DNA from 2 places in the Pantoea jilinensis genome. Region 1 is predicted to be linked to the other one. Evidence: predicted binding sites of a transcription regulator. Region 1 holds the regulator's gene; the other holds the start of a gene.
What was found. Region 1 encodes Fur, which represses iron uptake genes when iron is present. Its sites were predicted from a motif close to ATAATAATGAGAACNACTATCAA; they were not measured.

Region 1 (4,496 bases):
GCCATTCTGCAACAGCGTATGCTCATCGCCTGCAAAATAGACGCGGGTACGCCCCTGCAGCGATGCAGTAGCCTCAGCAAAGGCTGCGGTATCAAGACGATAGAGCGTTGACAAAATAAGCATAAAGCGATTCACCGCCCGCTTCTGCTCCGCATATTCATCGGAAAGCAGCAGCTCACGCACCGCGCGAACACGATCCTGCGGGCGGGAACCCACAGAGGCCTGGGACTCTTTCGCTGCCTCTTTTGACGCTGGCTGAGCAGGCGAAGCAGGTGCAGTCTGACCGGCCGTGAATTTCAGCATACGACGCAGAATGTCGGATGCGCTTTCACCAATGTGTTGCGTATGGCTGGCAATATAACGGTAGAGCTCTTCGTCAACTTCAATCGTTTTCATCTTATTCCGTACGGTTCTTTCTCATGACAGAACCACCTGTTTCCTGAAAAGCACTGAGTATAGTCAGGCAATTCAAAAGGTGTGTGGGTTCTAACATCAGGATTATAAAGTTAAATTCAGGCGGGTTGTTAGCAATCAAACGGTTTACGGGCAAAAGTCAGAATATGTCCTAATGCCACCGGAACCGGCGCACCTGAAAAGGTGAAACCATGATAACCTAAGCTCAGGTCTCAAACTTAAGAACTTTGCTATGATTTTGAACGCCCGTCTGCAAACTGAACAATCCCCTCCTGATTCCCTGCCCATCCTCCTTATCCATGGTCTGTTTGGCAGCCTGGATAACCTTGGTGTGCTGGCGCGCGGGCTGAAAGATGCCGGTCCCCTGCTGCAGGTTGATGTCCGTAACCACGGTCTTTCGCCACGATCCGACGAGATGAACTACGCTGTAATGGCGCAGGATATGGTCGACACGCTGGATGCACAGGGCATCGAACGCGTCGCGGTTATCGGTCACTCGATGGGCGGTAAAATCGCGATGACCATGAGCGCGCTGGTGCCGGATCGCATTGAGCGACTGGTGATGATCGATATCGCACCGGTGGACTACCAGACCCGCCGCCACGATGAGATTTTTGCCGGTATTCGTGCCGTCACTGATGCGGGCGTTTCATTCCGCAGCGAGGCAGCCCGCATTATGCGCACGCTGATTGATGAAGAAGGGGTTATCCAGTTTCTGCTGAAGTCATTTCAGGAGGGTGAGTGGCGCTTCAATGTGCCGGTACTGTGGGATAACTACACCACGATTTCTGGCTGGCAGCCGGTTCCTGCCTGGGATCATCCCGCGTTGTTTATTCGTGGCGGCGACTCAAACTATCTGGATAACCGCTACCGCGACGTGTTACTTCAACAGTTTCCGGCGGCTCAGGCACATGTCATTGGCGGCGCCGGGCACTGGGTTCATGCAGAGAAACCTGATGCCGTTTTGCGCAGCATTCGTCGTTTTTTTGCGCTTTAAAAGCAAATAGATGGCGGTAAAAGTTTAGGATTGGCGTCGGGAGTACGCGTGAAGTATGATGGCGCGCTAAAATTTTGCCGCTGGTCAGTTTTGCTGCGGCAATGGCCAATAATTTATAATCTGCGCGGTGAGTGTCTGGCGCCCGCCCCCATTCAGTTTTACTAAGCCATGGCAAAAGAACAGACTGACCGCACGACGCTCGATCTCTTTGCTGATGAGCGCCGCCCCGGTCGACCCAAAACCAGTCCGCTTTCGCGTGATGAACAGCTGCGCATCAACAAGCGCAACCAGCTTAAACGTGACAAAGGACGCGGACTTCGTCGTGTCGAACTGAAAATGAACAGTGAAGCCGTCGATGCACTTAATACGCTGGCAGAACAGCGTAATCTCAGCCGCAGCGAACTGATTGAACAGATGCTGCTGGCGCAGCTCAAACTGGATTGATGCGGGCAAATCGCACGCAGGAGCAAATGTCGGGGCTTTAACCGTTCACCGGTTTTCTCTCGTCTGCTATTATTCGCTGAAATGTGCTGCGGCACACATCTCATCATCAGGATTTAAGAGGTTATTTTACTCATGGCACTCGTAGGCATCTTCTTTGGCAGCGATACCGGTAATACCGAAAACATTGCAAAAATGATCCAGAAACAGCTGGGTTCAGACGTTGCAGAAGTGCATGACATCGCGAAAAGCACAAAAGAAGATCTGGAAGCATTTGATATCCTGCTGCTGGGTATTCCAACCTGGTACTACGGTGAAGCACAGTGCGACTGGGATGACTTCTTCCCGACGCTGGAAGAGATCGACTTTAATGGCAAGCTGGTGGCGTTGTTTGGCTGCGGCGATCAGGAAGATTACGCAGAGTACTTCTGTGATGCGATGGGCACCATCCGCGACATTATTGAGCCACACGGTGCCGTGATTGTCGGACACTGGCCAACTGAGGGCTACCATTTCGAAGCCTCAAAAGGTCTGGCGGATGATACCCACTTCCTGGGTCTGGCTATCGACGAAGATCGTCAGCCTGAACTGACTAACCAGCGTGTTGAACAGTGGGTTAAGCAGATTTTTGATGAACTGCAACTGAAAGAGATCATCGAAGCGTGATGGTGTCTGACTCAATGTGAGCGCCAGCTCACATTGAGGTAATGGAAATTCCTATAGAAATAATAGCCACATTTTTTTAACTTTCTCCGTTTAATCTGTAGAATACCCGCATCGATCTTCCGCTTATTTTCTCACGCGGCAAGACTAAGCGATGTACAAACAGACATCTGCCAGAATTCTCCCCGGCCCGGTGACGCCTCCCCAGCAGCCCATGATGATTCAGGCACGCCCTCTGGTTTTCATTTCATCGCTTCAGTTCTATAATGAGACGCAAATGAGAATGAGTGTAGATCGACATTCAAGGCGACAAGCCACAAAAGTGAATATTAGTAACAGGACAAAATCCGCATGACTGACAACAACACCGCATTAAAGAAGGCTGGCCTGAAAGTGACACTGCCCAGACTGAAAATTCTGGAAGTGCTTCAGGAACCTGAGTGCCATCACGTCAGTGCGGAAGATTTGTATAAACGCCTGATTGATATCGGCGAAGAGATTGGACTGGCTACCGTTTACCGTGTGCTTAACCAGTTCGATGACGCGGGTATTGTGACGCGCCACAATTTCGAAGGCGGCAAATCGGTCTTCGAACTGACGCAGCAGCATCATCACGATCACCTGATTTGCCTGGATTGCGGCAAGGTTATTGAGTTCAGCGACGAGTCTATCGAAACGCGTCAGCGTGAAATCGCAACCCGCCACGGCATCAAGCTCACTAACCACAGCCTCTATCTTTACGGACACTGCACACTGGGCGATTGCCGGGAAAATGAAACCCTGCACGACCAGTAACGCGAGCTGAAATAAAAAAACCGGTGAATTCACCGGTTTTTTTTCGTCTGATGTCTGCTGTCAGTCAGGCGACCAGCGTCTCCTGCAGATAACGCCAGCGCGGAATAGAGCTACTGCAATCGAGAATGGCCAGCGAGATGCGGCTATTGTTATTGCCATTCATCATCTGCATTTCGCGATACTGCACGGTGATCTCTTTATCATGATGAGAGAGGATCACATGTTCGCAGGTGGCAATGCGCATCCCTTCCCGCTGCCCCTGCAACTGCCGGAAAAGATCCTCGACCTCGTTCAGATTGTACTCTTTGCCTTTAGGGGTCACCATGCGGAATTCAGGATGAAAATAGGACATCAGCAGCTCAAAACTGTCGTCTGATCCGGCGGGCTTATTAAAAATACGTTCAATGAGCTGATGTAAAACGACGACACTGTGTTTGGCTTCCTGGGCGAGAACGGTCATATTTTTTCCTTCTGTAACCCGCTGTGCAACCTCTGAGAGCGCATAGCCTACCTGAAAGCTGCTAATTCACATCCTGAAATTGATTAATTTTTTTAAACTCAGATTTCTCTCACAGTATGGCATTTAATGGATTGCAGTTAGTTCAGAACAAACGTCGGTAATGGTCGAAATAGGGACAATAAAAAAGGGCGATAAATCGCCCTTTTGTCATTTTATGAGGTCAGCCTCAACACGTTATTCGCCGGCTTTCGTCCAGGTATCACGAAGACCAACGGTACGGTTGAATACCAACTGCGAGGGCGTAGAGTAAACGCTGTCGGCGCAGAAATAACCTTCACGTTCAAACTGGAACGGTGTGGTCGGTTCTACATCGCGCAGGCTCGGTTCCACAAAGCCCTGTTTAATCGCCAGTGACTCAGGGTTGATTACCGCCAGGAAGTCCTCAGCCGCACCCGGGTTTGGCACGCTGAACAGGCGGTCATACAGACGGAACTCAGCAGGCTGCGCGTGATCGGCAGAGACCCAGTGAATCACGCCTTTGACCTTACGGCCATCAGCAGGATCTTTGCTCAGCGTATCAACATCGCTGGTGCAATAGATGCAGGTGATGTTGCCCGCTTCATCTTTAGCAATTCGCTCAGCACGAATCACGTAGGCGTTGCGCAGGCGAACTTCTTTGCCCAGCACCAGACGTTTATATTGCTTGTTCGCCTCTTCACGGAAATC
Region 2 (4,496 bases), 1.7 Mb from region 1:
CGGCGAAAGCGATCAGCACCATCACGATGGTGACGGTTTTAATGGTACGAAACAGCAGGATATGCAGCTGATTCCATTTAAAGTCGCGATAGATAAACATGGTGACGAAAAAGGCCCAGATACAGGCGATCGCCGCGGACTCTGAGGCGGTGAAAATACCGGAGAGAATCCCACCCATGATGATGACCACGGTAAACAGGCCCCAGAACGCGTCAAAGAAAATCTTCAGCGCCTGACGAAACGGAATGCGCTCGCCTTTGGGATAGCCGCGTTTGCGTGCGAACCCCAGGCACATCACCATCAGGCAGCCTCCCAGCATCAGTCCCGGCAGGATACCTGCGACAAACAGCGAAGAGATGGTGACCATGCCGCCGGTTGCCAGCGAGTAAATCACCGAGTTGTGACTGGGTGGCGTCAGCACGGCCTGAACGGAGCCGCTGGCCGTTACCGCAGCGGCAAAATCACGCGGATAGCCTTTCTCCTCCATCTGCGGGATCATCACCGAACCAATCGAAGCGGTGTCCGCGACTGACGATCCGGAGATGGCACCAAAGAAGGTCGACGCGACGATGTTAACCAGTGAGAGGCCACCGCGAATAAAGCCGACAAAGATATAGGCGAAATTGACCAGCCGCCGGGCAATCCCACCCTCCGCCATGATCGCACCCGCAAGAATAAAGAACGGGATGGTCAGCAGCGAAAATTTGTTAATGCCATTAGTTATCTGAATCACCACCGCTTCCAGGGGCAGATCGATCCACCAGGCGCCGATAAAAGCGCTCAGGCCGACCGCAAACGCGACCGGAAACCCCACCAACAGCAACACCAGCAAACTGCCTATCAAGATTAATGCATCCATCTTCTGCTCCGGATTAGTGGGTGCCGCCCAGTGTGACAATGGGTCGCTGACTTTGATCGCCGGTCAGCAATCGCTCAACAACAAACAGCAGGGTGAAGATCGCGCCAATCGGGATCGGCAGATACATTTCGCCGTAGGTCACCGCCGGCAGTGAGGCGAGCGTCTGCACCCACATCGCTTCACACAGGCTGTAACTGGCCTGGAAGATCACCAGGCAGGTGATGATCATCAGCAGATCGCAGACCCGCAGCATCAGGCGCTGGCGGGCAGGTGACAGACGATCGGTGACCATTGACACGCAGATATGTGTTCCGGCACGAAAGCCGACCGGCGCGCCGATAAAAGTGAATATGATCATGCAGATAATGGCGACCGGTTCTGGCCAGGAGAGTGCGCCGTTCATCACGTAACGGGCGAAGATGCCAACAGGAATGACCGTCACCATGATTAACAGCGCCACGGCGGCCACCAGCATGCACAGCAGATAAAGCCCATCCATCAGACGCGTATAAGCAGACATAATTAATACCTGATTAAGCACGCCACACGGCAGTGTGGCGCGGGAAGGGTTATTTCACGTCGGCGATTCGGGTCATCAGATCCTGATATTTGCCGCCGAATTGATCGCGCACCGGCTGGGTAACCTTAACGAAGTAGTCGCGGTCGGTCTGCTGGAAGGTCACGCCACCGGCCTTCATTTTGGCGATCGACTGTTCGGTGTAGGTCGCCCAGAGCTGACGCTCTTCATCCTGTGCCTCTTTACCGAGCTTTTTCAGCAGTGTCTGATCGTCGGGTTTCAGGCGATCCCAGGCACGTTTCGAAAACAGAATCATCTCTGGCTGAATAAAGTGGCCGGTGAGGGTGTAGTACTTCGCGACCGGCATGTAGTTGTGGGCGACAAAGGTAGGTGGGTTGTTCTCGGTGCCATCGACCACGCCAGTCTGCATCGCACTAAAGACTTCGCTGACGCCCATTGCCACCGGATTTGCGCCCATCGCTTTCAGCGTCGCCAGTGAAATGGCGCTGTTCTGCACCCGGATCTTCATACCTTTAAGATCGTCGGGTTTTGCCAGCGGCTTCTTGGTGATCATGTTGCGCTCACCGGCATCCGTCCAGCCCAGGAAGACCATGCGGGCGTTGGGATCCTTATCAAACTTGCTGGCAATCTCGCTGCCTATCTCACCATCCAGCACTTTATGCATGTGGTCGATGTCGCGAAAAACGTAGGGCAGGGTCAGCACGCTGGTTTCCGGGGCGATAGACGTGACCGGAGCCAGTGAGACGCGGATCATATCGATGGCGCCCAGCTGCACCTGTTGCAGCGTCTGGTCTTCATCACCCAGCACGCCACCGGCGTAGATCTTCATCTCCAGCCGTCCATCAGTGGCCTGTTTGAGTTTGTCGCCCATGTGTTGCAGGGCAACCACAGTGGGATAGCCGGCTGGCTGCACTTCAGCGACTTTAATCACCTGTGCCGTGGCGGTGGAACTTATCATGATTGCCGCCAGGGCACTGGCCAGGCATGTTTTTGTCAGTCTCATTATTTTGTCTCCCGCAGAGGTAGGACGGCCTGGAGTCTGGGCTAACCGCAGAGTGCCGTGTGGAGCCAGCATAGTGAAAATGCGTCTGAGTAAAATGCAGTAATGTTGATTGAATGAATGGCGTCACATTTTGAAACGTTGTTTTAATAAATTTTCATGCAGCTTCACATTTTCGAAACGTCCCTGACGGAAAGTGTGCAAAGCTGGTCAAAGCGAGGTCTGTGACCAGGGTTGGGTTTGTAAATACTAATGAGAACTACTATCAATTCGCCGCCATTTTGCTATTATTCGCGCTTGTTTCGCATCCCTGAATCAGAAGTTGGAGAAGCAGCGTGGTAGCCAGTGATTTGATGCAAACGGACCTCTCCGTTTGGGGCATGTATCAACATGCCGATATCGTGGTAAAGGTCGTCATGATTGGCCTGTTGTTGGCATCGGTCGTGACATGGGCAATCTTTTTCGGCAAATATGCTGAACTCAGCGCCGCTAAGCGCCGCCTGAAGCGTGAGCAACTGGCGCTGGGCGAAGCCCGTAGTCTTAATGACGCCGCCCGCATTGCTCAGTCGTTTACCGGTCACAGCCACAGCGTCGTGCTGCTGAACGATGCGCAGAATGAACTCGAATTGTCGGCAGGTGTGGAAGATACCAACGGCATTAAAGATCGCACCAGTTTCCGCCTTGAGCGCCGCGTGGCTGCTTTCAGCCGCCATGCAGGCCGGGGCAATGGCTTCCTGGCAACCATCGGCTCTGTCGCCCCGTTTATTGGTCTGTTCGGCACTGTCTGGGGCATCATGAACAGCTTTATCGGTATTGCGAAAACCCAGACGACGAACCTTGCGGTGGTGGCTCCCGGTATCGCCGAAGCGCTGCTGGCAACGGCGGTGGGTCTGGTCGCTGCGATTCCGGCGGTGGTGATCTACAACGTCTTTGCCCGCATGATCGCTAACTACAAAGCCTCGCTGGGTGATGTTGCCGCTCAGGTGATGCTGTTGCAGAGTCGTGACATCGACCTGGGCACTGTGGCCAAAGAGGTTCCACGTCCCGCGACCGCCCAGAAACTGCGCTTAGGGTAAGCTGTTATGGCCATGCGATTAAACGACGATCTGCAAACCGACGGTGAAATGCATGAGATTAACGTGACGCCGTTTATCGACGTCATGCTGGTTCTGCTGATCATCTTTATGGTCGCCGCGCCACTGGCGACGGTCGACGTGCGCGTCAATCTGCCCGCCTCAACCAGCGCGCCGCAGCCGCGCCCGGAGAAGCCAGTTTATTTGTCGATTAAAGCGGATAAGCAGCTCTACGTCGGTAACGATCAGGTTACGCCTGACTCGCTGGTGAACGTGCTGACCAGCCAGACGCAGGGCAACAAAGAGACGACGATTTTCTTCCAGGCGGACAAGTCGGTGGATTATGAAACCCTGATGAGCGTCATGGATAAACTGCGCACGGCGGGCTATCTGAAAATCGGGCTGATGGGCATGGAAACCGTGAAGAAATAGCGAATTATCGGGCATCCTTAGAAGGCGACTATTGAGGTCGCCTTTTTTTATGCTGGCTCTCTGACCACATAAAATCGGGTCAAGCAGTGCTCAAGCCGATCACTTATGCTGCCTGATTCGGATTGTTAATTGGTTGTTACTTATGTACATAGATTTGTAAATTGCAATGGTGACTCACGTCACATTAATCCCGCTTCAGTCAGGCTAAAAGGGCTAAAAAACAACAGGAAGCCGTTATGAGTCACACCCCATCTTTACAAAAGCCGCCGAAAAGTGCTGCCCGAACTATCTTCAACGTCACCAGTGGTAACTTCCTGGAGATGTACGACTTCATGGTGTTTGGCTACTACGCGACCGCCATTTCAAAAACCTTCTTCCCGGGTGATGACCCGTTTGCTTCCCTGATGCTGACCCTGATGACCTTTGGTGCCGGCTTCCTGATGCGCCCGCTGGGGGCGATCATTTTAGGTGCCTACATCGACCATCATGGGCGCCGTAAAGGCCTGTTGCTGACGCTGGGCTTAATGGCGATTGGTACCCTGACCATTGCGGTGGTACCGGGTTACGCTACCTTAGGCGTGGCAGCACCGATTC

Region 2: the regulator Fur is predicted to act here: its motif matches at 2,644-2,666, upstream of exbB (tol-pal system-associated acyl-CoA thioesterase).

The regions. Positions count from the first base shown of each region.
Region 1 is NZ_CP077746.1:2,938,898-2,943,393, forward strand. It holds gene seqA (replication initiation negative regulator SeqA) at 1-396, opposite strand, end outside; gene ybfF (alpha/beta fold hydrolase) at 647-1,411, shown strand; gene ybfE (LexA regulated protein) at 1,580-1,855, shown strand; gene fldA (flavodoxin FldA) at 1,988-2,518, shown strand; gene fur (ferric iron uptake transcriptional regulator) at 2,867-3,310, shown strand; gene KTJ90_RS13880 (hypothetical protein) at 3,375-3,770, opposite strand; gene glnS (glutamine--tRNA ligase) at 4,005-4,496, opposite strand, start outside.
Region 2 is NZ_CP077746.1:667,443-671,938, forward strand. It holds gene KTJ90_RS03205 (TRAP transporter large permease) at 1-859, opposite strand, end outside; gene KTJ90_RS03210 (TRAP transporter small permease) at 873-1,379, opposite strand; gene KTJ90_RS03215 (TRAP transporter substrate-binding protein) at 1,429-2,400, opposite strand; gene exbB (tol-pal system-associated acyl-CoA thioesterase) at 2,751-3,473, shown strand; gene exbD (TonB system transport protein ExbD) at 3,480-3,902, shown strand; gene KTJ90_RS03230 (MFS transporter) at 4,139-4,496, shown strand, end outside.